DNA from 3 places in the Kribbella sp. NPDC058693 genome. Region 2 is predicted to be linked to each of the others. Evidence: riboswitches for the same ligand, from Rfam matches in the RefSeq annotation. Region 2 holds a riboswitch; each other region holds the start of a gene.
The links. A riboswitch is a leader RNA that binds a small molecule or an ion and turns the genes downstream of it on or off. The one in region 2 is predicted to bind thiamine pyrophosphate.
Positions count from the first base shown of each region.

Region 1: linked by a shared signal. The riboswitch ahead of ACFWUU_RS28995 (purine-cytosine permease family protein) and the one ahead of thiS (sulfur carrier protein ThiS) in region 2 are both predicted to bind thiamine pyrophosphate.
Region 3: linked by a shared signal. The riboswitch ahead of thiC (phosphomethylpyrimidine synthase ThiC) and the one ahead of thiS (sulfur carrier protein ThiS) in region 2 are both predicted to bind thiamine pyrophosphate.

Region 1 covers NZ_JBHXSQ010000004.1:563,063-573,194, forward strand. Annotated here, with positions in the region: gene ACFWUU_RS28975 (hypothetical protein) at 1-69, opposite strand, end outside; gene ACFWUU_RS28980 (DUF3152 domain-containing protein) at 219-1,067, shown strand; gene ACFWUU_RS28985 (hypothetical protein) at 1,100-1,942, shown strand; gene ACFWUU_RS28990 (alpha/beta fold hydrolase) at 1,939-2,601, shown strand; TPP riboswitch at 2,620-2,738, shown strand; gene ACFWUU_RS28995 (purine-cytosine permease family protein) at 2,734-4,062, shown strand; gene ACFWUU_RS29000 (class I SAM-dependent methyltransferase) at 4,089-4,772, shown strand; gene ACFWUU_RS29005 (methylated-DNA--[protein]-cysteine S-methyltransferase) at 4,863-5,429, opposite strand; gene ACFWUU_RS29010 (RNA polymerase sigma factor) at 5,422-5,916, opposite strand; gene ACFWUU_RS29015 (flavin reductase family protein) at 6,156-6,710, shown strand; gene ACFWUU_RS29020 (ABC transporter substrate-binding protein) at 6,703-7,770, shown strand; gene ACFWUU_RS29025 (ABC transporter permease) at 7,767-8,606, shown strand; gene ACFWUU_RS29030 (ABC transporter ATP-binding protein) at 8,582-9,298, shown strand; gene ACFWUU_RS29035 (LLM class flavin-dependent oxidoreductase) at 9,295-10,132, shown strand, end outside.
Region 2 covers NZ_JBHXSQ010000004.1:1,190,641-1,200,772, reverse strand. Annotated here, with positions in the region: gene ACFWUU_RS32110 (G5 domain-containing protein) at 328-753, shown strand; gene ACFWUU_RS32105 (YceI family protein) at 750-1,265, opposite strand; gene ACFWUU_RS32100 (pyridoxamine 5'-phosphate oxidase family protein) at 1,297-1,716, opposite strand; gene ACFWUU_RS32095 (hypothetical protein) at 1,769-2,170, opposite strand; gene ACFWUU_RS32090 (hypothetical protein) at 2,240-2,398, shown strand; gene ACFWUU_RS32085 (DUF5937 family protein) at 2,402-3,346, shown strand; gene ACFWUU_RS32080 (glycosyl hydrolase) at 3,449-6,007, shown strand; gene ACFWUU_RS32075 (LacI family DNA-binding transcriptional regulator) at 6,004-7,011, opposite strand; TPP riboswitch at 7,077-7,188, shown strand; gene thiS (sulfur carrier protein ThiS) at 7,181-7,384, shown strand; gene ACFWUU_RS32065 (thiazole synthase) at 7,386-8,159, shown strand; gene ACFWUU_RS32060 (DUF6807 family protein) at 8,134-9,996, opposite strand.
Region 3 covers NZ_JBHXSQ010000004.1:1,291,813-1,301,944, reverse strand. Annotated here, with positions in the region: gene ACFWUU_RS32675 (hypothetical protein) at 1-76, shown strand, start outside; gene ACFWUU_RS32670 (DUF2752 domain-containing protein) at 116-556, opposite strand; gene ACFWUU_RS32665 (RDD family protein) at 638-1,378, shown strand; gene ACFWUU_RS32660 (RDD family protein) at 1,385-1,930, shown strand; gene ACFWUU_RS32655 (hypothetical protein) at 1,933-2,487, opposite strand; gene ACFWUU_RS32650 (transposase) at 2,484-3,083, opposite strand; gene thiC (phosphomethylpyrimidine synthase ThiC) at 3,168-4,691, opposite strand; TPP riboswitch at 4,683-4,805, opposite strand; gene ACFWUU_RS32640 (lysophospholipid acyltransferase family protein) at 4,845-5,591, shown strand; gene ACFWUU_RS32635 (hypothetical protein) at 5,726-6,250, shown strand; gene ACFWUU_RS32630 (hypothetical protein) at 6,323-6,556, opposite strand; gene ACFWUU_RS32625 (inorganic phosphate transporter) at 6,570-7,706, opposite strand; gene ACFWUU_RS32620 (anion permease) at 7,794-8,792, opposite strand; gene ACFWUU_RS32615 (DUF47 domain-containing protein) at 8,795-9,427, opposite strand; gene ACFWUU_RS32610 (DUF202 domain-containing protein) at 9,568-9,876, opposite strand; gene ACFWUU_RS32605 (YidH family protein) at 9,873-10,132, opposite strand, start outside.

The sequences.
Region 1 (10,132 bases), 630 kb from region 2:
GAAGTCCGTCGCCTCTCCTCGCCAGGCTTCGGTCAGTCGGCCGAAGACCAGCGTCCCCATGCTCGTCATCTGCACTCTCTAGCACCGGACTGCTGTCCAGTCATCACCGAGTGGGCCGCAGTTGCCAGCTGGCCGGCGGAAGTTTTCTGCCCACCTCACCAGGGCTTAACGAAACTGCTCTTTCGTGGCGTGGTGGGGAGTCGGTAGGGTCGAGTGTCATGACCACCCGGCGGAGCGGCCAGCGTGCGGGCGCGCGTGGGCGGCATAGTCGGCGGAAGTCTTATAAGGGGCAGTGGTTGACTGTCACCGCGCTTGCGGTGCTCGGGACTGTGGTGGTTGCGCATCCGGATGTGGCGCATCGGGCCAGTCTTGCGGCCGAGGCGGTTGCGGGGGCTGAGGAACCGGTGAGTGTGGCGCCGGTGGTGGAGACGCCTAGCGTGACGCCTAAGCCGGTGGCTACGCCGACGCAGAAGTTCACCACTCCGTTGCGGCCGGCACCGACTCTGACGCGGAAGCCGAAGAACGCCAAGCCGAACGTGCTGGTGTCGACCGGGAAGCTTGCGGTCGTGCCTGGGTTCAACAAGGCGAGTGGGGTGCGCGACAAGCTCACGTACCGCGTGGAGATCGAGCAAGGGCTGTCGATCAACGGAGCCGCGGTCGCCGCGGCTATTCACAAGACGCTGACGGATCCGCGCGGCTGGCAGGCGCTGCATCCGGTGAGCTTCGAGCGGACCGACAAGGTGGACGCCGACCTCCGGATCATCCTCGCGACGCCGACGCTGACCGACAAGCTGTGTCTGCCGCTCGATACCGGTGGTGAGGTGTCCTGCCGGGTCGAGGACCGGGTGGTACTGAACGCGAAGCGCTGGATGTACGGGATCCCGGCGTACAACGGGAACGTCGACCTCTACCGCAGCTATCTGGTCAACCATGAGGTCGGTCACGCGCTCGGGCACGGGCACTCGACCTGCACCAAGCCGAAGACCCCCGCGCCGGTGATGATGCAGCAGACCAAGGGCCTGGCCGGCTGTCTGCCCAACGCCTGGCCGACCATCAAGGCAACCTGAGAAACTAGGTACGACGGGAGGGAGCAGAGCGAATGTCGTCACAGGACTTCCCGACGTACGGCCGGGGCGAGCAGCCCGAGCAGCAGCAGGAGCCGCAACAGCAACCGGACCACCACTACGCCCCGCCCACGCCGTACGGCGGTGGCACGTACGGCACCGGCCGCGGCACCCCGCCGGCCGAAGGCCCGTACGCGCCGCCCCAGCCCTACGGCACCCCACCCGGTCAGTACGGCGTCCCGCCGCACCCGCAGCCCGGTCCGCAGCACGCCCAGCCGCCCAGCTACCGCCCCGGCATGCCGTACGGCGCTCCGTCGGCTCCCGAGCCACACGACCTCCCGGCGTACGGCCGAGACCAACAGGTCGCCCCACGCGACCCACGTGCTGCCCGGGTCGTCGGCCTGGCCACCGTGATCGCCGGCTTCTACGGCCTGCTCGTCATCTCCGTCCAGCGCGTCTCGCTGCGCGACATCTCGCAGGCGCCGGGCTCACCGCTCAACCATCCGCTCCGCACCGATGTGATCGACGCGATCGGCCAGCTGCTGCTCGTGGTCATCGGCGCGGCCGCACTGTTCATGTGGATCCGCGACGTGCTCGCGCGTCGCAAGGCCGGTCGCCAACCCGAGCCGGCCGAGCTGGTCGGGCTCGGCCTGGTCGCGATCTCCGCCGTACCGATTCTGGTCTGGCTGATCATGGTCCTGTCCACCGGCCTCGGCTCCATCGACGGCTCGGTCGACCGGCTGCCCACGGCGTACGGCTGGGGTGGCGCCGGTCTGCTGATCCTCGCGGCCGGCCTGTTCCTCGGGTACCGCGAACTGAAGCCCGACGTACCGAACCCGGTCGTCAAGGGTCCACCGGTCAAGGCCCCCTGGGAGTGAGCGCACCTGTCGTCCTGGTGCCCGGCCTGGGCCTCGGCCCCGAGTCGTACACCCAGACCGTGGAACACCTCATCACGCCGTACCACGTGGTCACTCTCCCCGGGTACGGCGAACCCGCCGGCGCCCGCGAGGACCTGCACCCGCGCGCACTGGCGGTCGCCCTCGCCGAGAAGATCCGCGAGCGGTCCGTCATCGTCGGCCACTCGGCCAGTTGCCAGATCGTCGTCGAAACAGCAGTCCGGTTCGCCGACCTCGCCCACGCCGTCGTACTGGTCGCACCGGCAGGCGACGGCCGTATGACGAGCTGGGTCGACCGGACCGTGCGCTGGCTCGGATCCGCCGTACCGGATTCGCCCAAGCTGATCCGGACCGTCACTCCGCAGTACGCGCGGACCACGCTGCCGACGATCGCCCGCGCCGTCGAGGCATCCCGGCACCACGACCTGGCCGAGGTGATCTCGCAGGTCAAGGCGCCGGTGTTCATCGTCCGCGGCAAGCACGACCTGCTCTCGACGGCGGAGTGGGTCCAGCGCCTCGCCGAGCTCAGCCACGGTGAGGCCCGGACCTTCGACACCGGCGCGCATATGCCGGTCGTCACCAACGGCCCGGAGCTCGCCGCTCTCATAGAACGAGCGGCCGCCCTCCCCGAAACTAGCTGACGAGTTAGACTCAGCAGCACAAACCTATGCGGGAGCTCGCACCGAACACGCGCGGGCTGAGAGGGCGACAGCTTGGGTCGCCGACCGCCTGAACCTGACCGGGTAATGCCGGCGTAGGGATTGGGGTCACTCATGACCGATACCGCTGTTCGTCCTGCCAGCAGCACCGAGGCGCCGCTCGTTCTCACCACCGATGCGCCGCGGACGCTCGGCTTCTTCGACCAGTTCACGCTGTGGGGCAACTTCGGCATCTCACTGTTCGGTCCGGTGACCGGTGCGCTCGTTGCGGCGTACACGGGTTCGCTGTGGCAGGGCTTGCTGGCAGTTGTCGTCGGCTGCGGGATGGGGGCGCTCGTGCTGGGCGGCGCGGCTGTGTTCGGCTCGCACACCGGTGCGCCGGCGATGGCGAGTCTGCGTGGGCTGTTCGGCCGGCGCGGCTCGATCGCGCCGACCGTGCTGAACATCGCGCAGAACGTCGGCTGGGCGACGATGGAGATCATCGTGATCTCACAGGCCGCGGTCGCGGTGACGAGTGAACGCTGGCGCTGGCTGTTCGTCGTACTGGCCGGGATCATCGCGACGACGATGGCGGTCCGGCCGCTGGGCAGTGTGCGGATCCTGCGGAAGTTCATGGTGTGGCTGGTGCTGATCGCGTCGGTCTACCTGTTCGTGCAGGTGCTCAGCAAGCCGGTGCACGCGTTGCCGCAGGACAGCGTGTTCGGCTTCTGGCCGGCCGTCGACCTCGCCGCCGCGGGTGTCGTGTCGTTCGCGCCGCTCGCCGCCGATTACACGCGGCACTCGCGCACGAACAAGGCTGCATTCGGTGGCTCTGCACTCGGCTACGGCCTGGCAGCGATCGGGTACTACGCCCTCGGCGTCGTCGCGGTGGCAACCTTGCAGACCAACAGCGACGACGTGATCACCGCACTGGTCACACTGCCGGCCGGCGCGATCGCACTGTTCGTACTGCTGGTGGACGAGGTCGACGAGGCGTACGCGAACGTCTACTCGACCACGATGGCCGCGCACAACCTGATCGGCCACATCGACCGCCGGTGGATCTCGGTCGCGATCGGCGTGCTCGCCACCGGGCTCGCGCTATTGGTTGACCTAGGCAACTACACGCAGTTCCTGTATCTGATCGGCTCGGTCTTCATCCCGTTGTTCGCGGTCGCGATCGCCGACTTCTTCGTGGTCAGCAAGATGAAGTGGGACGTTTCGGGTACGGCGAAGTTCCGCTGGCAGCCGACGCTCGCGTGGCTGATCGGATTCGTCGCGTACCAGTTGGTGAACCCGGGCACTGTGGCCGGCTGGTCGCCGTTCTGGACCGACGTACAGCAGGCGCTCTTCAACAACCACCCGGTCCCGACGTGGCTCGGTGCGACGTACACGTCGATCGTCGTCTCCATGGTTGCAGCGGTAGCGCTAGGTAGTCTCAAGCCCCGGGCGCTGGACAACTGACCCGGAGTAACCGGAATACTTGCGGCATGCTGAATTCCGCACTGCGCAGCCGGGCCGAGTACGCGGAGCTCGGGGCCGACGGGTTGGCCGCTCGTACGACGCCTGAGCGGGACGCGCTGATCGTCAAGGCCGTCGAGGAGCTGCTGGACGGCAAGGAGTCGGTGCTCGACCTGTGCTGCGGGTACGGGCGGGTCGCGCTGCCGCTGCGCAAGGCCGGGAAGGTCGTCCGCGGGCTGGACATCTCGCCGAACCTGATCGAGGCCGGAAAGGCGAAGGCGGCCGAGGAGGAGCTCGCGATCGACTGGGCGATCGGCTCGATGACCGACCTGCCCTACAAGTGGGACTCGTTCGACGCGGTGATCTGCCTGTGGACGGCGTTCCACGAACTCTTCGCCGAGGACGAGCAGATCTCGACGATCTGCGAGATCTCCCGGGTGCTGAAGCCGGGCGGGATCGCGATCATCGAGGGCCCCGCTTGGGGACCGGCGACCGCGGCCGAGATCGCGAACGGGATGCGGCAAGGCCCTGAGCACCGGATCGTCACGACCGAGTTCAGCGACAACCGCAGCGGCGTGCACTTCATCCACGACGAGATCAGCTACGGGCGTCTCTGCGCGGCCGCCGGAATCGACGACTACAAGGTCTACAAACGCGACTGGGGCGGCCGTCGCCGACTGATCCTCGAGATCCACCAGCCGACAACTTCCTGACACGTCAGGAGGAGCAGATCCCCACTCCACATTGGGGATCTGCTCCTTGTTTTGCCGAGTCTAAAACCATTCCGGGGAATTCCGGAAAACTCAGCTTTTTGCTTCGAGATTCAGCAAGAATCGTTTTGCGTCGAGCCCGCCGGCGTATCCGGTGAGGGCTCCGTTCGCGCCGACGACCCGGTGGCACGGCAGCACGACGCAGACCGGGTTCGCGCCCAGCGCCGTACCGACCGCACGCGCCGCCTTGGGCTTGTCGATGTCGGCGGCAACAGTTCCGTACGTCGTCGTCGCGCCGTACGACGTGTGCGTCGGCAGGTCCGTGAGGACGAGCCGCTGGAACGGCGTTGCCAGCGCGAGGTCCACCTCGAGGTCGAAGGTATGACGAGTGCCGGCGAGGTACTCGTCGAGCTGTCGCCGTACGTCGTCCAGCGGGCGGGCCTGCCGGAGTACGCGCGGGGACACGGCCCGGGCGAGGCGGGTGGTCATGGTCTCCTCGTCGCCGAACGAGCTGGCGACAACGCGGCCGTGCGCGATCGCGAGCAGCATCGTCCCGATCGGGGTGTCGTGCAGCGTGTAGGCCACGTCGGCGTCGGGAAGGACAGGTGGTTTCAGGTCGGGCATGGCGAGCCGGGTCAGCCGGCTCTCGAGATCAGTCATTGTCTACTCCGAGTTTGCTGCGCAGGGTCGCGAGCGCGTCGCTGACGAGCCGGCGCGATGCGGCGGGCGTGGTGTCCAGAGCGGCGGCCACGCCGTGGTGGTCCAGGTCGCCGACGTACTTGAGCGTGATCGCGAAGCGTTGCCGCTCCGGGAGCTCGTTGACCGCCCGCCAGAGGTCGGGGTCCGGCCAGGCGGCGGCGTCCGGGCCCTCGACTGCCACCGGTGGCGCCTCGTCCAGCGGGCGCTGCGGTTTCCGCGCCCGGTGTACGTCGGTCGCGCACCGGGCCGTGATGGTGAGGAGCCAGCTGCGCAGGTTCTTCGCCGACGTCAGTGCCGGGTACGCGGCGTACGCCTTCTCCCAGGCGCGTTGTGCCGCGTCGTCGCCGTCCACCGGCCCGGCCATCGCCCGCGCCAGCCTGGCCACGTCCCGCCAGTGCGCGTCGATCAGCGCCTGGAACGGCGGCAGCTCGACCTTCTCCCGAGTCATCACGACAGTAGAACGCACGGCGCTCGCCCGATGTGAGGGTGGCCGGTCCAGATCACGAGATTGTCTAGTTAGCCGATAGACAATGATGCGAAGATAGCTGACATGACGACGACACTCCTCACCCGCCGTCGCGTCATCGATCTGCTGCGGACGGCGAGCGCCACCTGTCGGTGACCGCGCTTCCCCTGTCTCATCTCTGGCGAACTCTCGCCGCTCACCTTCCTTCCCAAGGGAGAGACATGTCTGTTCCCGCCTTGCATCGTCCTGCCCTCTCCGTCGTACCCGACTGTTCTGAAGAGCGGGTGGTGGACGCCGACGTCTACCGCTCCGTCTTCCGTCGCCACGCCGCCGGTGTCGTGGTGATCACCGCTGACGCCGGTCACGGGCCGGCCGGCTTCACCGCAACCTCGCTGGTCTCCGTCAGCCTGCTGCCACCGCTCGTCTCGTTCGCGATCGCCACCAGCGCATCCAGTTGGCCGACCGTCAGTACGGCGAACAGCCTGGTGATCAACTTCCTGTCCGCCGACCAGCACGCGATCGCGGGCCGGTTCGCGACCAGCGGGATCGACCGGTTCGCCGAGCCGACCCGTTGGTCCCGGCTGGCCTCCGGCGAGCCCGTACTCGACGAGGCCCCGAGCTACCTGCGCGCGCAGGTCGAGCACCGATTCGCGGTCGGCGACCACTACCTGGTCGTCGCCCGCCTTGCCACCCACACCGAACGACGTGAGCACGAGCCGTTGCTGTACCACGACGGCCGCTACGCCACCGCCACCCCGAAAGCACATCATGCCTAGAACCCGCCTGTACGCCGTACTGTCCGCCGCGCTCGCCACCGTCGCCCTCGCGGCCGGTTGCGGCGCCGACAAGGCCGGCGGTGATGCCGCCGGGAAGCTCTCGCTCGACGCGCCGCTGCCGACCACCGTCCCGGACGGCGCCAAGATCGTCGTCGGTGACCCGGCCACCGAGGTCGCACTGAAGCTCTCGGGCCAGTACGACAAGGTCTCGAAGTACGTGAAGTTCGCGAACCTGAGCGGTGGGCCGCAGACCACCGAGGCGTTCCGGGCGCACGCGCTCGACCTCGGCTCGGTCGCCGAGATCCCGTCGATCAACGCGACCTGGACCGGTCTGCACGTGAAGATCGTCGCCTCCAAGTTCCGCCAGGACCCGATCGGTCACCCGATCTACAAGCTCGGCATCGCCCCCGGAGTGTCGGTGAAGACCCTCGGCGACCTGCGCGGCAAGAAGATCGCGTACAGCCCGGGACAGGCGCAGGGCGCGCTGATCCTGAAGGCGCTGAAGAAGGCGGGGCTGACCAAGGAGGACGTGAAGCTGGTCGAGCTGCCTTCGACCGGTGACGTCTACTCGAACGCGCTCTCGTCGAAGCAGGTCGACGTCGCGCCGATCGGTGGTGTCCAGATCAAGCGGTACCTGGCCAAGTACGGCAAGGACGGCGCCAGTGTGATCGACCACGGACTGCGTGACGACGCCGGCCACCTCTACGGGCCGGTCGAGTCGCTCGAGGATCCGGCGAAGGCCGCGGCCATCCACGCGTACGTCGCAGCCTGGGCTGTCGCGCAGGAGTGGATCGACAAGCACCCCAAGGAATGGATCGCGGGGTACTACGTGAAGGACCAGGGGCTCAACGAGGCCGACGGGCAGTGGTTGGTCGACAACGCCGGCCACCCGGACATCCCGGCGGACTGGAGCGACGCGATCAAGCGGCAGCAGGAGACCATCGAGCTGCTCGCCAAGGAGACCGGCAATCCGGTGATCCAGGCGAAGGATCTCTATGACCTGCGCTTCCAGACGGTCGCGTCGGACGCGATCAAGGCGGCGGACGGAGCGGCGAAATGAGCGCGACAACACTGCCCGGACTACGTTCCCGTGCGGGGGCCGCGCGTCCCGTCGTACGACGGCGGCGGCTCGGTCCGGGCAAGCGGATCCGGTTCGGGGCCGCGATCGGACCGATGCTGCTGCTGGCGATCTGGAGTATCGGATCGGCCGCTGGTTGGATCGACCAACGAATCCTGTCTGCGCCGTGGACCGTGGTGTCCACGGCGGGTGAGCTGATCGCGGACGGCCGGCTGCAGTCGAACCTGTGGACGTCGGCCCAACGGGCACTGATCGGACTGGCTCTCGGCATCGTGCTGGGCGTCGTACTGGCGTTGATCTCCGGCCTGTCCCGCCTCGGCGAGGCCGTCCTCGACGGACCGATCCAGATCAAGCGCGCGATCCCGTCGCTGGCCCTGCTGCCGCTGCTGATCCTCTGGCTGGGTATCGGCGAGTCGATGAAGGTCGTCACGATCCTGCTCGGGGTGTTCATCCCGATCTACATCCACACCCACAATGGCCTGCGCACGATCGACAGCCGGTACGTCGAACTCGCGCAGACCGTCGGGCTGTCCCAATGGGAGTTCATCCGGCGCGTGGTCCTGCCGGGCGCGCTGCCCGGGTTCCTGCTCGGACTGCGGTTCGCGGTCACCGGCGCGTGGCTGTCGCTGGTCGTCGTCGAGCAGATCAACTCCACCAGCGGTATCGGCTACATGATGGAACTGGCCCGCACGTACGGACAGACCGACATCATCATCGTCGGCCTGGTCGTGTACGGCGCCCTCGGCCTGATCTCCGACGCCGTCGTCCGCCTGATCCAGAGGAGGGCCCTGTCATGGCGCCGAACGCTGGCCTCGTAAGCACGACGGTCCAGGTCCGCAACCTGATCCGGCGGTACGACGATCGCGCCGTACTCGACGGGTTGGATCTGGATATCGAGCCGGGCGAATTCGTTGCCCTGCTGGGGAAGAGCGGGTCCGGGAAGAGCACGTTGTTGCGGGCACTGGCCGGGCTGGACTACGACGTCGACGGGTCGGGTGAGCTCGCCGTACCGGAGAACGTGTCGGTCGTCTTCCAGGACTCGCGGTTGTTGCCGTGGGCAAGGGTGCTCGACAATGTCGTACTCGGCCTGAGCGGTGCGTTCGATCGTGGGCGTCGCAGTTTGGAGGAGGTCGGGCTCGCGGGTCGTGAAAAGGCCTGGCCGAACGAGCTGTCCGGCGGTGAGCAGCAGCGGGTCGCGCTGGCCAGGTCGCTCGTCCGGGAGCCGGAGCTGCTGCTCGCGGACGAGCCGTTCGGGGCGCTGGATGCGCTGACCCGGTTGAAGATGCACGTGCTGCTGCGGAAGTTGTGCGCGGCGCATCAGCCCGCCGTACTGCTCGTCACGCACGACGTTGACGAGGCGATCGTGCTGGCCGATCGGGTGATCGTGCTCGACCAGGGCCGGATCGTCGCGGAGGAAGTGGTCGAGCTGGCCGCTCCGCGGAGTTCGGCCGATCCAGGATTCGCCGCGATCCGGTCGCGGCTTCTCGATGCTTTGGGAGTTTCGCTGTGACCAGACAGCTGCATTTGAACGCGTTCCTGATGAGCACCGGGCACCACGAGGCGTCGTGGCGGCTGCCGGAGAGCGATCCGTTCGCGAATACGTCGGTAGCGCATTACCAGGCCTTGGCGCAGTTGGCGGAGCGCGGGAAGTTCGACTCGATCTTCTTCGCGGATTCGCCGGTGCTGATCGGGACGGTGGGGCGGCGGCCGGCTGGTTCGCTCGAGCCGACGGTGTTGCTGACTGCGATTGCGGCGGTGACCTCGCGGATCGGGCTGATCGCTACGGCGTCGACGACGTACAACGAGCCGTACAACCTGGCGCGGCGGTTCGCGAGTGTGGATCACGTGAGTGGTGGGCGCGCGGGCTGGAACGTGGTGACGACGGCCGGGCCGGATGCGGCGCTCAACTTCAACCTCGCGGATCAGCCGGCGCACGCGGAGCGGTACGAGCGGGCGGCGGAGTTCCTCGAGGTCGCGTACAAGCTGTGGGACTCGTGGCAGGACGACGCGGCCATCGCCGACAAGGCCGAGGGCGTGTGGGCGGTGCAGGATCGCGTCCAGCCGATCGACCATGTGGGGCGGCACTTCCAGGTGCGCGGGCCGCTGAACCTGCCCCGGTCGCCGCAAGGGCATCCGTTGATCGTGCAGGCTGGGTCGTCGGAGGACGGGAAAGGGCTGGCGGCGCGGTACGCCGAGGCGGTGTTCACCGCGCAGCAGACGCTAGAGGATGCGCAGGAGTTCTACCGGGACCTGAAGGCGCGCACGGTGGCGCTTGGGCGGGATCCGTCGTCGGTGAAGATCCTGCCGGGGATCGTGCCGGTGATCGGGTCGACTGTCGCTGAGG
Region 2 (10,132 bases):
GTGTGGGTGGGGGTGGTGGTACAGATCGGAATTCGCTCGGGGGGTCCGGGTGGTGACAATCCTGCCGCGGGGGGAACCGACGGCGGGTTGGGGGGAAGTGCTGTGTTGGTTGTTCGTGCTGCGGTGGTCGCGGCGGTTGGCGTGTTGGTTGTTGCGTGCGGGGCGGAGCCGGAGGCGGGGGTGGATCAGCCGGCCGCGATTGCGAGTGTTCGCGTCAGCACGACGCCGAGCGCGACACCGACGGCGCCAGTGACGCCGACCCAGACAGAGACTGCGACGGCGAGTCAGCCGGCGAGTGTGCCCACGACTGTCGCTAAGGTCACGCCGGTGGTGACGACCAAGGAGGTTGTCGAGCTTCGGGTTATTGCGTTCAAGAAGAAGACGGTGACCGATGACTCGCTGCCGAAGGGTGAGAAGGAGGTCCGGACCGAAGGGGTGAACGGGACTCGGCGGCTCGTTTACCGGGTCACGATTGTGGACGGTGTGCAGACGGCGAAGCATCTGGTGCGGCAGGAGGTTGCGAAGGAGCCGCGGACGCAGATCACTGCCGTCGGGACCAAGGTCGACGAGCCGGAGCAGGAGTCGTCGGGTTGTGACCCGAACTACTCCGGTTGCGTCCCGATCGCGAGCGACGTCGACTGTTCGGGCGGCAGTGGCAACGGGCCGGAGTACGTTGCCGGCCCGATCGAGGTCATCGGTTCGGACATCTACCGTCTGGACGCCGACCACGACGGGATCGCCTGCGAGGACTAGGCGGCGACAACCACCTGGAGGTCGAGGACCACGGTCGGGCTGACCAGGGCCGTGGTCACGGGGTTCCAGTTCACCCGCCAGCGGGCGCGCTCGATCGTCACCGCGGCGGCGAAAGCGACACCATCCGTCGTGCTGACGAGCTCGAAAGGCACCGTGACCGGATGCGTCACTCCGCGGATCGTCAGATCACCGGTCACGTCGAACGTCGTCTCGCCGACCTGCACGACCGTCGTCGAGACGAAGGTAATGATCGGGTACGTCGCCGCGCCGAGGAAGTCCTTGCGGAGTTGGGCATCGCGCCGTCGGTCGCCCGTTTCGATGCTGTCCGCGCGGATCGTGAGCTGAGCGCTCGACCTGGCCGGATCGTCGCCGGCCAGGTGTACGGCGCCTTCGAACACGTCGAACCGTCCGCGCACCCGGGTGGCCATCCGGTGGCGCGCGACGAACCCGATTCGCGTCCGCGCGGCGTCGAGCACGTAGTCACCGGTGAGCTGGTTGAGTGTCGTCGTCATGCCGGGTACGACGAGGCAGCGAGTCGAAGTGTCAGCCGATGACCCCCGTGGTGATGCGTCGCGGGGTGATGTCGAACATCGAGTCCTCGGGCGGATCGGCCAGGTACGCCGCGCGGAACTCCTCCGGCAGGTACTTCTCGACCATCGCGTTCAGCAGGTCTGAACTCAACGGAAGAAACCGTGCCACACCCTGCATATTCACGTACTTCGCGGTCGGTCCGTCGGCCGTCTGCACCGACAGCGACAACTCACCCGAACCCTCGCGATGCAACCGAGCCTTCTTCGACTTCGCCGGCGTCATCACCTGGAATCTGTTCTCGCCGGGTAGGTGGTGGAACCACACCGGTGTCACATGCGGCGACCAGCCCGGATCGTCGATCGCCAGCACGGCGACCAGCGGCTGCGCCAGGAAATCAGCTGCTTCGTCATCGTCCATCGTGCGAAAACCCATGCTTCCTCCACTCGTGAGGTCGCCACCGACCCTTCCACGAGCCACCGACAGTTCAGCGCGTGGCGAGAGCAGCCGCGACCTCGAGCAGCGCATCGTGGTACGCCTGGCTGGTGAGATCGGCGAAGGTCGACGCAGGCCAGAAGCCGGGACGGCCGGCCCGGATTCGCTCTATCTGCTGCAAAGCAGCCGGGCTGTAGACAGCCTTGACCCGCCAGTTGCTCAGCTGCCCGGTCTGGACCCTTGCCGCGACGAACCGCGCGGATCCCCGGCCCCGGCCGACTACCTCGACGGTTTCCCAGCCCATGCCGCCGAAGCCGTCGGGGACGTAGAGCTTGGCGCCTGCCGGGAAGATCTTCAGCCCACGCCGAGTCTCTTCGCCACCGGGTCCGTACGGTCGCTCCTCGACGACGTTGGCGACGATGCACCAGACAGCCGGCGGCTCTTCTGACGTCACCTCGGTCAGCCTAGTAGCAAGCTCGGTGGTTCATACTGCCGTCGTACGACAAGAGACGAGGAGGGGTTGATGAGTGATCAGGATCCAGTAGAGCCGGATCTGACCGAAGAGGAGACTGAGGTCGGGTTCGATCTGGGGACGGATGTGGCGGAGCCGCAAACGCAGTACGGCACGGAGAACTTCGACATCGCCAACGACCTCGGCTACGGCAACGGGCCGGCCAGCTAACAGGTGCTGACTTACGAGCTGACTTCGCGTGATCTGGCGGAGGTGCGGTTTGCGGTGTCGCCGGTCGCGGAGATGGTGTTGTCGTTGCGCGCGCTCCGGGAGCCGGGGAGGTTCCCGCTCCAGCTGGGCTGGGTACGCGCTGTCCAGCCCAAAGTGACGGAGCTCGACTGGGACGTACTGCGGTGGCTCGTCAACGACACCATGGGCAGCCCGGACTTCCTCACCCCGCGACCGACCTCGCCTCTCACCCAGCTCGCCGACGAGCTCGAGATCATCGCCGCCGTCGACCGCGAAACGTACGAGCGCCAACTCGTCGCGGTGAACGGCGAACTCCCGCCAGACCTCACCCTCGAGAAAGTCATCGACGCACTCCGCCAGTACTGGGACGCCATGATGGCGCCGTACTGGGACCGGATGCGCACCCTCCTCTCGGCCGACATCAGCTACCGCGGCCACGTCCTCACCCAGCACGGCACCGGCGCCATGCTCAACGGCCTGGCGCCGGCGATCTCGTACGCCGACGGACTCCTCAAGGTCGACCGCGTAGCCGCCATCAGCCGGACCGAAGCCATCGACGGCCGCGGACTCGTACTCCAGCCGAGCCTCTTCGGCCCACATGCCGTGATCCCGTTCGACCCCGGAGCCGAGCCGATCCTGGGCTACCCACCCCGCGGCCAGGCCAACCTGTGGTCCGTCGTCGAGCCGCCGTCGCAGCAGGACCTTGCCCAACTCATAGGTACGCCGCGCGCCCACATCCTCGAACTACTGACGCATCCCCGCACCACGACAGACCTGGCCGGAGAGCTGAAGGCGACACCGTCGGCCGTGAGCCAGCACCTCCAGCTGCTCCGCCGTACCGGCCTGGTCGAGCCGCAACGCACCGGCAAGCAGGTCTTGTACCGGCCGACCGAGCTGGCCGCCCTACTGACTGGCGCCGAGCTCAGCTGACCTGTTGACACCAAGATCACCCACAGCGATAGTACAAATCGATTTGCATAACGTCGTGGCAGCCGACGTCTCACCTACACCGCCCTGATTCAAGGAGTCGGCATGAGACGTAGTCTTGCCATCGTTCTCGGAGTTCTCCTCCTCTGCTTCGGCACCATCGCCCCAGCCCATGCGGCGACCCTCGCCCTCACTCCCCTCACCCTCGGCAACGTGTTCACCGACGGCCAGCAGGTGAAGGTCGGCCTCAGCACCGACGCGTCATCCGTCACCTGGTCCGCAGCCGACGTCAACGGCACTGTCGTCGCCACCGGCAGCCAAGCCGCCGCGAGCACGCTGCAGATCTCGGTCACCACCCGCGGCTGGTACAAGCTGACCGTCCAAGCAGGCACTCTCAGCGCCCAGACAACCTTCGCAATCCTCAGCCCACTCAGTACGGCGTCAGTCGCAGGCCTCACTACCAACCACGTCGGCGATTTCGAGAACACCGCGGAAGGCTGGACCTTCTACCCAGGCAGCGAATTCCCCGGCGCAACCGGGAGCTTCGCGCTCGACACCACCGACAACCACTCCGGTACCAGCTCCGGCAAACTGGCCGGGAACTTCAGCGCCGGCGGCGCGTACGTCAGCGTCAACCGCACCCTCCCGTCGGTCAACGCATCCAGCGTCAGCTTCTGGGCCAAGTCCCCCAACCTGACCTTCCTCACGTTCCGCATCACCGACTCCACCGGCCAGGTCCACCAGCAGCGCCTAACGTTGTCTGGGGCAACTGATTGGCAGCCGCTGAGCGTCACCCGGTTCGACGGCGGCAAGCAGTACGTCCACTTCGGCGGCGCGAACGACGGCGTCTGGCATGGTCCTGCCAAGGGGCTCGAGATCGTCCTCGACAAGGGCGCGATCACCGGTGCGACGAGCAGCAGTGTCAGCCTCGACGACTTCACCCTCAACGCCCTCTCGACCAAACCGACGACACCGCTCGGCGACTACGAGAGCGCGGCCGAAGGTTGGTCGTTCTACCCAGGCAGCGAGTTCGTCGGCGCCACCGGCAGCCTCACCTACGACACGACGAGCCTGCAGGCCGGCGCGCAGTCCGCGAAGCTCTCTGGTGACTTCACGGGCGGCGGCAACTACGTCGCGATCCAGCGCACCCTCGTTCCGATCAACCTGACCGCGCTCAGCCTCTGGGTGAAGACCAGCCAGTTGTCAGCCATCGGACTCCGGCTGACCGACGCGACCGGCCAGGTCCACCAGCAACGCCTCACGCTGTCCGGCTCGACGGCCTGGCAGCAGCTCAATGTCACCACCTTCAACGGCGGCACCAGCTACCTGCACTTCGGCGGCGCCGACGACGGCATCTGGCACGGCCCCGCCAAGGCGATCATGCTGACGCTGGACAAGAGCCTGATCATCGGCGGCGGTACGACGGCCTCCGTCAACGTCGACGCGGTCGCAGCGACGACGCCAACGACGTACAACGGAGTCGGCACGCATTTTGCCGGTTCCTGGGCGCCGGATGCGATCCCGCTGGTAAGCCAGGCTGGTGCGCGGACGGCGAGAGATGAGGCGTACTGGCCCGCCGCCGAGACCACCGCCGGCACCTACGCGTTCCCGGCCAAGGTCACGACGTACCTGCAGTCCTTCCAGTCCAACGGTCTCGACCCGCTGATGGTCGCGGACTACGGGAACTGCCTCTACGACTGCCCTGACCAGCTGTTCAACGCGCCGTACACCGACGCCGGCCGGACCGCGTTCGCCAACTACGCCAACGCGCTGGCGAACCAGTACCCGCAGGTCCACAACCTCGCGGTATGGAACGAGTGGGACGTCAATGCCGCAGGCCCGGCCAACAAGACGCCCGACAGCTACCTCGCGCTGCTCAAGGCGACGTACACGAAGGTGAAGGCGACCCATCCCGATCTCACCATCGTCGGCGGCGGCGACACCGACGTGACGCAGCAGGCCTGGTTCCAGACGTTCTGCCAGCTCGGCGGGCTGAAGTACCTCGACGTGGTGTCGATCCACCCGTACAACTTCCTGCACGCACCGGAGACCCTTGGTACCGCGATCGATCAGGTGCGGGCGACGATCCGGCAGTACAACGGCGGCGTGGACAAGCCGATCTGGATCACCGAGGCCGGCTGGTACACCGGCGCCGGCAGCGCCGTACCCGTCGACGAGCCCACGCAGGCGATGTACATGGCGCGCGAGATGCTCAACGTCCCCGGGCACGACGTCGACCGGTTCTACATGTACGACTTCAAGAACGACGGCATCGACCCGGCCGCGGCCGAGAACAACTTCGGGCTCGTGCACAACGAGGCCGACGCGCTCGGCAAGTACACGCCCAAACCGTCGTACGTCGCCTACGCAACCGCTGCCCGTCAGCTGCGCGGCGCCACGTTCCTCGGTAAGGAGAACCCGGGCAACGGCTTGATCGATCAGGTGTACGCGGCGAACGACGGTACGCCGTTCCGCGCGATCTGGGCCGCATCCGGATCCAACACGACGGTGACGGTCAACGCGACCGGCCCCGTCCAGGTCACCAGCCTCTACGGCCTGACCAGCACGATGACACCTAACGCAAGCGGCCAGATCACGGTCACAGTCGGCGTGTGGCCGACGTACATCTCGGGCTCGACCGTCACCTCGGTGACAGCCCCCTAAGCGGACTCCCGCGGTACGACGGAAGGCGCGAACAGAATGCGCTGCGGCAGGCTGGCGGTGGTGGCCGTCTCCGCCAGCCTGCCCAGCAGAACCCGCCCCACCGCGCGACCCTGCTCGCGCGGATCCCCCGCGATCGTCGTCAACGACGGCGAGATCAGCGCGGCGGCCTCGATGTCGTCGAAACCCATCACCGCAAGGTCATCTGGCACGCGAAGGCCGCGAGCCCGGGCAACATCCAGCGCGCCGATCGCGACCATGTCGTTCGTGCACAGCACCGCTCGAGGCGGTTTGCGCAGCTCAAGCAGCTTCTCCATCCCGGCCGCACCACCGGCGCGCGAGAACTCCTCCCGGACAACCAGCTGACTGTTGAACCGCAACCCGGCCGAGGTCAGCGCACGCCGATAACCCTTCACCCGATCAGCAGGCGGCCCGTCCCCCGAAGCACCAGTGATGAACGCGATCCGGTGATAGCCCCGACCGATCAGGTACCGCGTCGCGATCTCCCCCGCCGCGAGATCGTCCGAGGTCAGTACGTCGATCCCCGCCGAGGCCCGCCGCCCGCCCATCAGCGCCACCGGGATCCCGGCCTCGACCGCGGCCGCGACATCGCTCGACTTGCTGTAGTAGCCGGCGAACACGATCGCGTCGACGCTGCGAGTCACCATCCGCGCGACCAGATCCTTCTCGGCCGCAGGCGAGCCGTCCGTGTTCCCGATCAGCACCTGGTACCCGGGCTCGCTGACCACGTCGAGCAGACCGCGCGCGACCGACGGGTAGAACGGGTTGGTGATATCCGGCACGATCAGCGCGATCGTCAGCGTCCGCTGCATCCGCAGGCTGCGCGCGAGCTGGTTCGGCTCCCAACCGAGCTCGTCCATCACCGACCGCACCCGCGCCCGCGTCACCTCCGACACATGCCGCCGTCCCGACAACACGTGCGAAACCGTCGTCGGACTCACGCCGGCCCGGGCAGCCACGTCCGAGATCCCGACCCGCTTGGCCAAGGCCTCCCCCTCCCAGGGCGCTTTTGGTCACGATATCCGCCCTCACGCGGGAGAGCGCTATAGTCGAGAACGTCCGCGGGAGCTCGCCGGGAGTGGGCTGAGAGGGTGACTACGCCGTCACCGACCGCTGAACCTGAATCGGGTAATTCCGGCGTAGGGAGGAAGCGCGATGGAATCCGTCTGGGTGAACGGTACGGCGATCGACGTACCGGCCGGCAAGTCCGTGGCCGAGCTGATCACGGAGTACTCCGATCGCACCACCGGGATCGCGGTCGCGGTGAACCAGAACGTGCTGACCAAGGCCGAGTGGGCGCAGACCGCGTTGCGGAGCGGCGACCGGGTCGAGATCGTCAGCGCGACGCAGGGAGGCTGACATGGATGATCCACTGGAGCTCGGCGGGCGGACGTACACGTCCCGGCTCATCATGGGGACCGGCGGTTCGGCCAACCTGGAAGTGATGGAGGAGGCATTGATTGCCTCCGGCACCCAACTGACCACGGTCGCGATGCGCCGCCTGGGCACGGGGCACGAGGGCTCGGTGCTCGACGTACTCAAGAAGCACAACATCGAGGTACTGCCGAACACGGCCGGCTGCCACACCGCTGCCGAGGCCGTGCTGACCGCGAAGCTGGCGCGGGAGGCGTTGGAGACCGACCTGATCAAGGTCGAGGTCGTCGCCGACGATCACCTGCTGCTGCCCGACCCGTTCGAGCTGCTCGATGCCGTGGAAGCCCTGGTGGCGGACGGTTTCACCGTGCTGCCGTACACGAACGACGACCCGATCCTCGCCCGCCGGCTCGAGCAGGCCGGCTGCGCCGCCGTCATGCCGTTGGCCGCACCAATCGGTTCGGCGCTCGGCATCCGCAATCCGCACAACATCGCGCTGATCGCGGAAGCGGCCAACGTGCCGGTGATCGTCGATGCCGGGATCGGTACGGCGAGCGACGCCGCGCTGGCGATGGAGCTCGGCTGCGACGCGGTCATGCTCGCGACCCCGGTCACCCGCGCGGAGAAGCCTGCCCTGATGGCCGCCGCGATGCGCGACGCCGTTTCCGCCGGACGCGCCGCACGCCTCGCGGGCAGGGTGCCGCGCCGCTGGCAGTCCGCGTTGGCGTCGTCGCCTACAACTGGCTTGCCAATGTCTTAGCCTCGGCCAGATCCACGCGACGATCCAGCAGGAGCGCGCTGAGCGACAACGTCAGCTCCTGATTGGGCTGTAACGTCAGCGGGTCGTCCCACGAGAGCGCGGGGCACGCGCCGACGTACGCGTCGACGCGGAGGAACCACGGGCGGACGTCGGCCGGCTGGACCAGCAGCAACGTGACGTCACCTTGGACGAATCCCAGCCACGGGCTCGTCGAGCGGAAGGCGGCATCGAGACCTTCGCCATCAGCTGAAAGGACCGTCGTTTCGACCAGGGGTAGCCGCCAGAAGATCCCGCCGTACGCGGCGCCTTCTCGGCCGACGGTGGCTGGGCTTTCGATCTGTACCGGGCCGTAGCGCGCGGTGAGGACGCTCTCCCAGTCGAGTCGCCACCCGCCGGCAGCGAGTTCGCCGACCAGACGACGACGCTCGACCAGCTGCGGTCGGCCTTGTTCGTCGTACCAGGTGATGTCGTCGATCAGCTCGGGCCCGTCGGCCGTGACGCCGCGGCTGCGTTGCTGACCGTGGTTCGTCAGCAGGGTCGGTCCTTGATCGCGGACGTACGTCCGGCCACCCCAGTGCGAGGTGCCGTTGACGACCGGCACGGCGAGCGAGACGCCGTAATGATGCCGATGATCGACCGGGCTCACCTCGGTCAACGAGTGCCCACCGAGCGTGCGGACCGGGTGCAGATACGGCCGAGGCGCATGTACTTGCGGCATCCGCCGCCCGAACTCGTACCGCGCCAGCATCCCCGAATCGCTCCCGAGCGCGAAGATGTCGCCCTGCCGCCGCCAGCCGACCAGATCAGCGGACGTACCACTCCGCGACACCGGCGCCTGCGGCACCAGCCCCGTGCTCGCCCGCACCGCCAACCGCAGCTCCGGTACGTCGTCCGCGTCGCCGTTCGGCGCAGCGATCGACGCGTGCAACCGCCGCCAGGCCAACTCCCCGAGATCCTTCTGCGGCACGCGAACCGTGGTCAGCGACGGTACGGCGAACCGCGCCAGCCCGATGTCGTCCATCCCGGTCACGGAAAGATCAGTCGGTACGGCGACCCCGACCTCATTGAGCCGGGCCAGCAACCCGAAGGCGACCAGATCGTTGAAGGCGACGACCGCCGTCACGTGCGACTCGAGCACCCGCTCGACCGCGGCGTACCCGTCCTCGATCGACCGCCCGCACTCGAACCGAACGAGTTCCAACCCAGGGATCTCCCGCTCGGCGACCTCGAGCGCCCGCAGCCGGAGCGTGTTGGACGCACTCGCCGCCGGCCCGGACAGGAACGCGAGCCGACGATGCCCCAGCCCGACGAGATGATCGACGACGATCCGTACGGCGCGGCCGTAGTCGACCACCACCGACGACACCTCTTCCGGCCCTTGCCGGTTGACGAGGATGACCGGCTGCACCTGCGGCAACAGCTCGAGCAGCCGCTCCTCATCCATCCGCGGCGAGACCATGATCAGCGCATCGCACCGCCGCCGCGCCTCGATCGCGATCGCCGCCTCGGCGCTCGGATCCTCATCGGTCTCGGCGACCAGCACCCGGTACCCGGCCGCCGCGGAAGCGTTCGTGATGCCGCGCAAGATCTGCTGGAACAGCGGGTTACCGAGATCCGGCACCACCAGCGCGACCATGTTCGTCCGGCCGAGCGACAGGCTGCGGGCGAGGTCGCTGGGCCGGTAGTTCAGCCGCTCCGCGGCCGCGCGCACCCGGGCGACGATCTCGGGTGCGACACTGAGACGCCCGTTCATCACCCGGGACACGGTCGCCCGCGACACCTCCGCCAGGCGCGCGACGTCGGCGATCGTGATCGAGTCCTTCGGTGTCCGGCCCACCCTCGTATCCTCTCCCGACGGAAACCGGTTTCTCAACCCTTGCCGGGGTATATCTGGTGCATGAGCAACCTGGAGTATCCGCGTGCAGTTGGAGTTGCCCCGGGCAACGGTTACAGCCATGTCGTGACCGGTCACG
Region 3 (10,132 bases), 100 kb from region 2:
GGTCGCGTGGATCGGCGGCGCCGCCCTGACCGGCCTGGGACTGCTGTTCTACATCATCGGACTCGCGTCCAACTGATCCTGCTCGTCGCGGGGCCGGCGTGGCCCCGCGACGGCGTCAGTTCAGGTTGCGGGCGACGCCGTACACGACCAGCAGGGCGATGACGCCCTTGATCAGCCAGTCCGCAACGCGCGGGCTCATCGACAGCCTGGGCAGGCGCACCAGCCGTAGCGATTCGAGGCCCCAGGCAAGCACTTGGTAGCCGACGGCAACGCCGACGAGCGGGCCGAGCACCAGGATCACGGGGTTGAAGTGCCAGGCGGCGTCCAGATCGCCGCGGAGCAAGGCGGCCGCCATCCGGGTCGACCCGCAGAGCGGGCAGTTCAGACCGGTGGTGGCGTGCAAGATGCAAGGCACGCCGATCCGGCCGCCGGACAGCTGGTACAGCCCGGCCAGCGCGAACCCGCCGACACCGACCGCGGACAGGCCCCAGACCCGGCGGTCCAACGGCTGGACCGGACCGGCCGGCCGGAGTACGACGCTCTGCGAGACGCTCACCCCCTAACGGTAACTCTCAACCGGTGGGATCCGTCGACAGGTCTGAGCCGTCTGACCCGTAGCCTGCAACTCACTCCTCACATGTCTTCAGTAGAAGGGATCGTCGTGAGCAATCCGACGCCACCGCCGGGTTACGGCCCGCAAGACCCACAGCAACCGGGTCAGTACGGCCAACCCGGCCAGTACGGTCAACCTGGTCAGCCGGGGCAGCAGCCGGGCCAGTACGGGCAGCAGCCGGGGTACGGCGGCCAGCCTGGCTACGGGCAGCAGCCGGGTTATCCCCAGCAGCCTGGTCAGTACGGCCAGCAGCCGGGGTATCCGCAGCAGCCCGGCCAGTACGGCCAGCCGGGTCCCTACGGCCAGCCTGGTCAGGCGTACGGTCAGCCCTACGGCCAGCCGGGCTTCGGCGGGATCCCCGGCAACCTGGCCGCCTGGCCGAACCGGGTCGGCGCCTGGTTCGTCGATGCGCTGATCGTCGGTGTGCCGTCCGGTATCGGCTCCGCGATCGCGGGCAACACCAACAGCTCGGTGCTGGCGATCATCGGCCTGATCTTCTACCTGGCCGGCGTCGGACTCGCGATCTGGAACATCCTGATCCGCCAGGGCAGCACCGGTCAGACCGTCGGCAAGCAGGTGCTCGGGCTGAAGCTCGTCGGCGCCGACACCGGCCAGCCGATCGGCGCCGGCAAGACGTTCCTCCGCCAGCTCACGCACATCCTCGACGGCCTGGCCTGCTACATCGGCTACCTGTGGCCGCTGTGGGACGAGAAGCGGCAGACGTTCGCCGACAAGATCAACAACACCTACGTCATCAAGCTCTGACCTGTCGTGAGCACCCCTCCCACAGGGCCGTACGACGGTCAGTATCCACCGCCTGGTCAGTACCCGGTACAGGGCTACAACCCTTACGGGCAAGGCTTTCCGGGCGGCGGGTACGGCTATGCGCCACCCGGCCGGCTGGCGGACTGGCCGATACGGGTCGGCGCGTCACTGGTCGACTCGCTGATCATGGCCATTCCGTCGATCGCCGGGGTGCTCGCCGCACTGGTCATCGACGGCGACCAGGACGAGTTGGGCACCGGCGGCGGGATCGCGATGATCGCCGGTTTCCTGGTCGCCTTCGGTATCTGGGTGTGGAACCGCATCATCCAGCAGGGCCGCACCGGCCAGTCGTTCGGCAAGAAGGTGACCGGCCTGCGGATCGTGGACGCACACACCGGTCAGCTGATCGGCATGGGCAAGAATCTCGGCCGCGAGGTCTGCGCCCAGATCTTCAATCAGCTCTGCTTCCTCAACGTCCTCTGGCCGCTGTGGGACGACAAGAAGCAGACCTGGCACGACAAGGTCGTCAGCGACATCGTGATCAAGAGCTGACGTCAGTGCGAACGCAGGAGACCGGCGCAGGTAACTGCCCACAGCACGCTGGTGAAAGTGCCGATGATGAACCGTTCGGCGACGGCCTGCGGAGTCACTGAGGCCGGCTGGTCGGGGCTGCGGAGCTCCGGGTACCGGGCAAGGCCCTTGATCGCCAGTACTACTGCGATGCCTTCCGGCCAGCCGGCTACCAGGGACGCGTAGATCGCGGTCCGCTCGAGGGCTCCGATCAGCGCGCCGCCACGCAGTACCTCACCGGCTTTCTGGGTCGACTGGGCTCTGGTGTTGTTCCGGTCGACCAGGGCGAGCACAGACGTCGTCAGCGGGCCGCCGCCGGTCACTGCCAGCCCTCCGGCGAGCAGGAGCAGCACGTTCCACCAGCGCTCGGCCCAGCCGGCCACTCCGTGCCCTGACAGCAGCAGTACGCCGACAGCAGCGAGACAGGCGAGCATGACGCCGCTGATCACGATCTCGAGGTTGGAACCGGACCTGGGCACCCATGCGAGCACAGCAAGGATCAGCCCGGCGGCCGTCAACGACAGGACCAGCGCCGTCACGCAGCGACTCCAGCACCGAGCAGGTCCGCGGCCAGCACCCGTCCGCGCTGTTCCTCGGCGAATCCCGCCGCCTGCGCACGTTGCGTCACCGCCGACTGGCTGATACCGAGTTTCACGCCGATCTCCCGCCTGGTGAGTCCTTCGGCCAACAGGTCCGCCACTGCCCAGCCACGCTCGCTCCGGCGCCGCAGTACGGACGCCATCAGCCACAGCACCGTCTCCACCTGCTCCGCGACCCGCGAGTCGGCCCCCACCACATTCACATGGTGGGGGCTCGACTTGGCCTTCGTCACCGCCTCACGGGCGAACACGAACGCCTCACCGCTGCCTGCTCTGGTACTGCGGGGCAGCGGCTGGGTCACCTCGCCGATGCCGAGCCCGACGTACCAGGAGTCGGCGCGGAGCAGCTCTACGATCACGTCGACCGTCGACCGGGCCTCCGAGAACACGCCCTGTACCTCGTCGCCGGCGGTCCGCTCGAACCTCCGCAGCAGTCCGGACCGGCGCGGGCGGCGGTTCAGGGAGTTCAGCAGCTCGGGTACGAGATCGCTCGTGCTTCGGCTGCCCCGCTGATCTACCGTGAGAACGAAGACCATCGCCCTGCACCTCCTTCTGAACGGCTTAAGGCTACAGTCTTATTCACGTAGAGTGAAGGACAAAACCTGAATCGCTTCAGCCGATTACTCCCCGTATTCGGCCCGAATGTCGGCGGTGATCCGCATCGAGCAGAACTTCGGGCCGCACATCGAGCAGAAGTGGGCGGTCTTGGCAGGCTCGGCCGGCAACGTCTCGTCGTGGAAGGACCGGGCCGTGTCCGGATCCAGCGACAGGTTGAACTGATCCTCCCAGCGGAACTCGAACCTTGCCTTGGACAACGTGTCGTCCCAGTCCTGCGCGCCCGGGTGTCCCTTGGCCAGATCCGCGGCGTGAGCAGCAATCTTGTACGTGATCACACCCGTCTTCACGTCATCGCGATCCGGCAGCCCGAGATGCTCCTTTGGCGTGACGTAGCAGAGCATCGCCGTACCCAACCAGCCGATCTGCGCGGCGCCGATCGCCGAGGTGATGTGGTCGTACGCCGGCGCCACATCAGTTGCCAACGGCCCCAATGTGTAGAACGGCGCCTCGCCGCACAGCTCCTCCTCGAGCCGCACGTTCTCGGCGATCTTGTGCATCGGCACATGTCCCGGGCCCTCGATCATCACCTGTACGTCGTGCTCCCAGGCGATCCTGGTCAGCTCACCCAGCGTTCGCAGTTCCGCGAACTGCGCCTCGTCGTTCGCGTCCGCGATGCACCCGGGCCGCAGCCCGTCGCCGAGCGAGAACGTCACGTCGTACTCCCGCAGGATCGAGCACAGCTCCGCGAAATGCGTGTACAGGAACGATTCCTGGTGATGCGCGAGGCACCACGCCGCCATGATCGACCCGCCGCGCGACACGATCCCGGTGATGCGTCGCGCGGTCAGCGGCACGTACCGCCGCAGTACGCCGGCGTGCACGGTCATGTAGTCCACGCCCTGCTCGCACTGCTCGATCACCGTGTCGCGGTACACCTCCCACGACAGCGCGGCCGGATCGCCGTTCACCTTCTCGAGCGCCTGGTACAGCGGCACCGTCCCGATCGGCACCGGCGAATTCCGCAGGATCCATTCCCGCGTCTCGTGGATGTTCTTCCCGGTGGACAGATCCATCACCGTGTCCGCGCCCCACCGGGTCGCCCAGACGAGCTTCTCGACCTCTTCCTCGACCGAGCTGGTGACGGCGGAGTTGCCGATGTTCGCGTTCACCTTCACCAGGAACTTCTTGCCGATGATCATCGGCTCGCTCTCCGGATGCCGCCGGCTCGCCGGTATCACTGCCCGCCCGCGCGCCACCTCGGCCCGGACGAACTCCGGATCGACGCCCTCCCGGACGGCGACGTACCTCATCTCGCCGGTGATCGTCCCGGCTCGCGCATGCCCGAGCTGGGTCAGTCCCGGGCGCTCCGCGATCCACTCCCGCCGCAACGCGGGAAGGCCTGCCTGTACGTCGATCTGCGCCGACGCGTCGGTGTAAGGACCGGATGTGTCGTACAGGTCGAAATGCTCCCCGTTCGTCAGATGCACGCGACGAGCCGGTACGCCGAGCTCGCCGCGATAGATCTTCTCCGAGCCGGAGATCGGACCCGTCGTCACCGTCGGACGGATCGTGCTGACATTCACCATGCTGGTGCTCCCTACGCCGGAATTACCCGGACAGGTTCGGCGGTCGGCGGCGCCGGGATCAGAACCCAGCCGCCCTCTCAGCCCGCTACGGTGCGAGCTCCCGCGATCTCAAGTTGTCACGACCACCCTAGACGAAGCCTGTAGCGTCCAGGTATGCGCGACCTCGTGTACCCGCCCGTCATCGCCTTCGCCCGGACCTCGTTCAAGGTGCTGGACCTGAAGCTCCGCCTGACCGGCACGGAGAACGTGCCCCGGACCGGCGGTGCGCTGATCGCCCTGAACCACATCAGCTACGTCGACTTCATCCTCGGCGGGTACGGCGCTCTGCCGAGCAAGCGGCTGGTCCGGTTCATGGCCAAGGAGGTGCTGTTCCGCAACCGGTACTCCGGTCCGTTGATGCGCGGCATGCACCACATCCCGGTCGACCGGGACGCGGGCGCGGCGTCGTACCAGAAGGCGCTGGAGTACCTGGCCGCGGGCGAGGTGGTCGGCGTGTTCCCGGAGGCGACGATCAGCCGCTCGTTCGAGCTCAAGGAGTTCAAGTCCGGCACGGTCCGGATGGCGGCGGAGGCCGGCGTACCGGTGATCCCGATGATCCTGTGGGGCACGCAGCGGATGTTCACCAAGGACCATCCGCGGGACTTCTCCCGGCACCGCCCGATCTCGATCACCGTCGGCGAACCGATCACGGTGACGCGCGACGACGACGCGGCCGAGGCGACCGCACACCTGCGATCCACGATGGCCGGGATGCTCGACGAGACCATCCGCGCGTACCCCGAGCAGCCCGCCGGCGCCTGGTGGCTGCCCGCGGCCTACGGCGGCAGCGCGCCGACCCCGGCCGAGGCCGAACGACTCGACCAGGAAGAGCTCGCCCGCCGGGCCTCCAAACGTCGTTAAGACGGCGGACAGGACCTTGACCCTCGGGGCGGAACGAGGGTACGAAGGCTTTCGTTGACTGAGCAGGAACCTGGGGGGTCCCTGTGCGGCGGGCCGGTGTCGGTGGCCTGCGACACGAGCGGGCGGGGAAGGTTTTGTTCGATTCACCGGAAGAGCTGCATCTGTTCGACCCGGGCGCGATGACTCCGGCGCCGCATGTGGCCGAGCACATCCCGGACGCCGGAGCGTTCTTCGTCGACTGGGCGACCCGCGGGCTGAATCCGGAGCGCGCCCGCGAGATCGAGTCCGCGGTGAACGGCCGGCGGAACCCGAACGGCTGGTTCCCGCTGGAGACGCTGGACAGCATCGGCAGCAGAGGCTTCTGGCGCGGGCCGCTGACCTACCTGGCCAGGATGACGGCCGACGACCCGAAGATCCTGCAGGAGTGGGCCTGTGACGGCCTGCGTGACGAGCAGGTGGGCCGCATCGAGGCGACGGTGGACCACCTGCTGCACCAGCAGGGCCACGCCGCCGCTGCGACGTGGGCGGTCGCCGTACGGCCGCGGACATACCTCGACGCGGAGGTACTGGGCGACCGCCTGTTGGCCGCGTGGGAGTACAACCTCGGCTCGATCCGCGCCAAGGACGTGGCGAAGTCGGTCCGGCGCTGGAACCGCTGAGCCGCACCCTGAGAAGACGTACGACGGGCAGCCGCCAGACCGCCCGTCGTACCTCTCAGAGACTCAAGAGACTCAGTGGAACTGCGGGATGATCAGGTACAGCCCGTACAGCACCGCGGCCAGGCAGCCCGCGAAGCAGAGTGCCGCGACGCCGGTGTCCACGACGGACGGCTGCCGCTTCGCGTCGATCGCGACCGCGCGCCGCGACATCGCGCTGACCCCGAACGCGAACAGGACCGCCAGGCCGACCCCGAAGATCAGGCTGGCCAGTGCCACCTGACCGAGTGAACTCCAGTCGATGTGCATCGCCGTACTCCTCTCAGGCCGCCGCGGCCGAGCTGGCGGCCGGGGTGGAGGTCGGGTAGTCGTTCACGTTCTTCGACGTGACCGGCTTGCGCCGGGAGGCCGCGTAGATGGCGACACCGGCCGCGACCGCGAGGATCGCGATGATCAGCACGCCGATGTTGCCGGAGTCGGCCACCCGCCCGGCCAGCGCGCCGACGATCGCGGCGGCGGGCAGCGTGAGCACCCAGGCGACGGCCATCCGGCCGGCCACCGTCCAGCGCACCTCGGCCAGCCGCTTGCCGAGACCGGCGCCGAGGATGCTGCCCGAGCAGACCTGCGTGGTCGACAGCGGGAAGCCCAGGTGGGACGAAGCCAGCAGGACCGCGGTCGAGCTGGTCTCGGCGGAGAAGCCCTGCGGCGACTCGATCTCGGTCAGGCCCTTGCCCATCGTCCGGATGATCCGCCAGCCGCCCAGATAGGTGCCGGCGGCGATCGCGAGTCCGGAGGACAGGATGACCCAGACCGGCGGCGCAGAGCCCGAGGCCAGGGTGCCCGAGGTGATCAGCACCAGCGTGATCACACCCATCGTCTTCTGCGCGTCACCGGTGCCGTGGGCCAGCGACACCATCGAGGCGGACGCGATCTGACCGACCCGGAACCCTTCGGTGACCGTCTTCTTCTCGGCCCGGTGGGTGATCTTGTAGGCCAGGAACGTGCCGAGCAGCGCGACGACGCCGGCCACGATCGGCGCGGCGACCGCCGGGATGATGATCTTCTGCACGACGGTGGTGAAGTGCACGGCGCTGCTCCCGGAGGCGATCCAGGTGGCGCCGATCAGGCCGCCGAACAGCGCGTGCGACGACGAGCTCGGCAGGCCGACGTACCAGGTCATCAAGTTCCACAGCACGGCGCCGACCAGGCCGCCGAAGATCACCGGCACGGTCACTTTGGCGTCGTCGACGATCCCGCTCGAGATCGTCTTGGCGACCTCGGTGGAGATGAACGCGCCGACGAGGTTCAGCACGGCGGACACAGCCACCGCGACCTTCGGTTTCAGTGCGCCGGTGGCGATCGACGTCGCCATCGCATTGGCGGTGTCGTGGAACCCGTTGGTGAAGTCGAACACCAATGCGGTGATGATCACCACGACGACAAGGAACGACAGATCCATCCCGATCACTTCCCTAGGCGGACGATCAGTAACGTCGATCGACCGTAGGCCCGGTGAGTGAATTTGAAATGAATGGAACCAGGGAATTTACTCCAAGATCAGATGTGCCAGTTCGTAGATGAGTGCTGCGACGATCCCGGCGGCCGGGATGGTCAGGACCCACGCGATCGCGATGCTCTTGGCGACACCCCAGCGCACCGCGGACAGCCGCTTGGTCGCGCCGGCGCCCATCACCGCGGAGGTGATCGTGTGCGTGGTGGAGACGGGGGCGTGGAGGCCGATCGCCATCACGTACAGCACGGTCGCGGCGACTGCCTCCGACGCGAACCCGCGGGCCGGGTCCAGGTGGATGATCCGGCGACCGAGCGTCCGCATGATCCGCCAGCCGCCGGAGTACGTGCCGAGCGAGATTGCCGTCGCGGCCGAGATCTTGACCCACAGCGGGATGCCGTCGCTCTGCTGTGCGTGCCCGGTGGTGACCAGCGCCAGGAAGATCACGCCCATCGTCTTCTGCGCGTCCTGGAGTCCGTGGCCGAGCGCCATCGCGGCGGCCGACAGCGACTGCGCCATCCGGAAACCGCGTGTGGTCTTGCCGGGATTGCTGCGCCGGAACAGCCAGAGGATCGCGACCATCAGCAGGAACGCGCCGAGGAAGCCGACCGCGGGTGACAGCACCATCGGGATGACGACCTTGTCGATGATCCCCGACCACAGGACGGTGCTCGCCGAGGCGAGGCCGGCGCCGACGAGGCCGCCGATCAGTGCGTGGGTCGAGGAGCTCGGCAGGCCGAAGTACCAGGTGATCAGGTTCCAGGTGATGGCGCCGATCAGGGCCGCGATCACGATCACCAGGCCGTGGGTCCCGGACGGCGTGCTGATGATGCCCTTGCCAACGGTCTCGGCGACCTCGGTGCCGGCCAGCGCACCGAGGAAGTTGAAGGCCGCCGCCATCGCCAGCGCCACCCGCGGAGTGAGCGCCCGGGTGGACACCGAGGTAGCGATCGCGTTGGCGGCATCGTGGAAACCGTTGGTGTAGTCGAAGACGAGCGCGATGAGGACTACGGCGATGACGAGCGCGAGCTCCACGCTCAGCCCTCCTTGACGGCGATCTGCTCGACCGTGTTGGCGACGTGCTCGAACGCATCGATCGCGGCCTCCAGCAGGTCGACCACGGTCTTGAGTTTCATCACGGTCAGCGCCTCGTACTCGCCGCTGAAGAGTTTTGCGATCAACCTGCGGTGGACCGCGTCGCCGGTGTTCTCCAGGCGGTTGATCTCGATCCAGTACTCGGCCAGGTCCTTCATCGTCCGCAGCCTGGGCATGGTCTCAGCGGTCAGCTGGGCCATCCGCTGGAGTACTTCGATCTGCTCGGCGATCTCCTCCGGCAGCTTCTCCAGGTTGAAGAGGTGGACGGTGTCGACCGCCTCCTCCATGAAATCCATCACGTCGTCGAGATCGGAGGCCAGCCGGTAGATGTCCTCGCGGTCGAACGGGGTGACGAAGGTCGAGTTCACCCGGCGGATGATCGAGTGGGTGGTCTCGTCGGCCGCGTGCTCCGCATCCTTCATCTCGGCGGCGATCTGGTGACTCGAGGAGAGGCCGGTCCCCGCCGTACTGCCGAGCAACTCGGCCAGGATCCGGGATCCGTCCACGAGGTGGTTGGCGGACTCGGTGAAAAGGTCGTAGAACGTCGGGTCGTTCGGACGCAGACGTAACGGCACTTCAAGCTCCGGGTGAACGAGGGACAAACCGTGAACATGCTAGGGGGAACATCCGCCTGACGTGGCATCCGCCCGGAGCAACGTATCGCGTTGTGATGAACTGGGCAGTTGGGCGTTGCACAGTTGGTAACCGATCGGTTTCAGCGCGTTATCACGGCGTACAGGTCGAACAGCCCGACGACGAGGACCAGACCGGCCGCGACCCGGAGCACATTCTCGTGACCGAGGGCATGGATCGCGCCGCCGCTGGTACTGCGATAGACGGCGCTGACGGCGGCCCAGCAGCCCAAGGACAGCACCAGTACGACGATTCCGAGCCCGGTGCGGACGTCCGACGAACCGTGGCCGGAGGCAATCAGCAGGATGCCGTTGGCAATCAGGCCGAGCGCCGTACGACGCCATGCGAGCAGCGTCCGCTCGGGCTGCCGGCCGGGATCCGGTGTGCTCATCGCCACAGTGAGAACAGCAGGCCGATCAGGCCGACGACCGCGATCGTTGCCCCGAGCATCAACGGGAGCCGGGTCACCGGAAGCGCGCCACCGCGACGGATCGCGATCAGGTTCTGTTGCCAGCGCCGGAACGCTCCGGCCGTCGTGACGATGCCGGCGCAGACCAGGATCAGTCCGATGATGCGGGCCGGCCAGCGATCCGGGCCGAGGTCGAGGAACTGCACCGCGGACAGTCCCCCGGCGTAGCAGGCGAGCG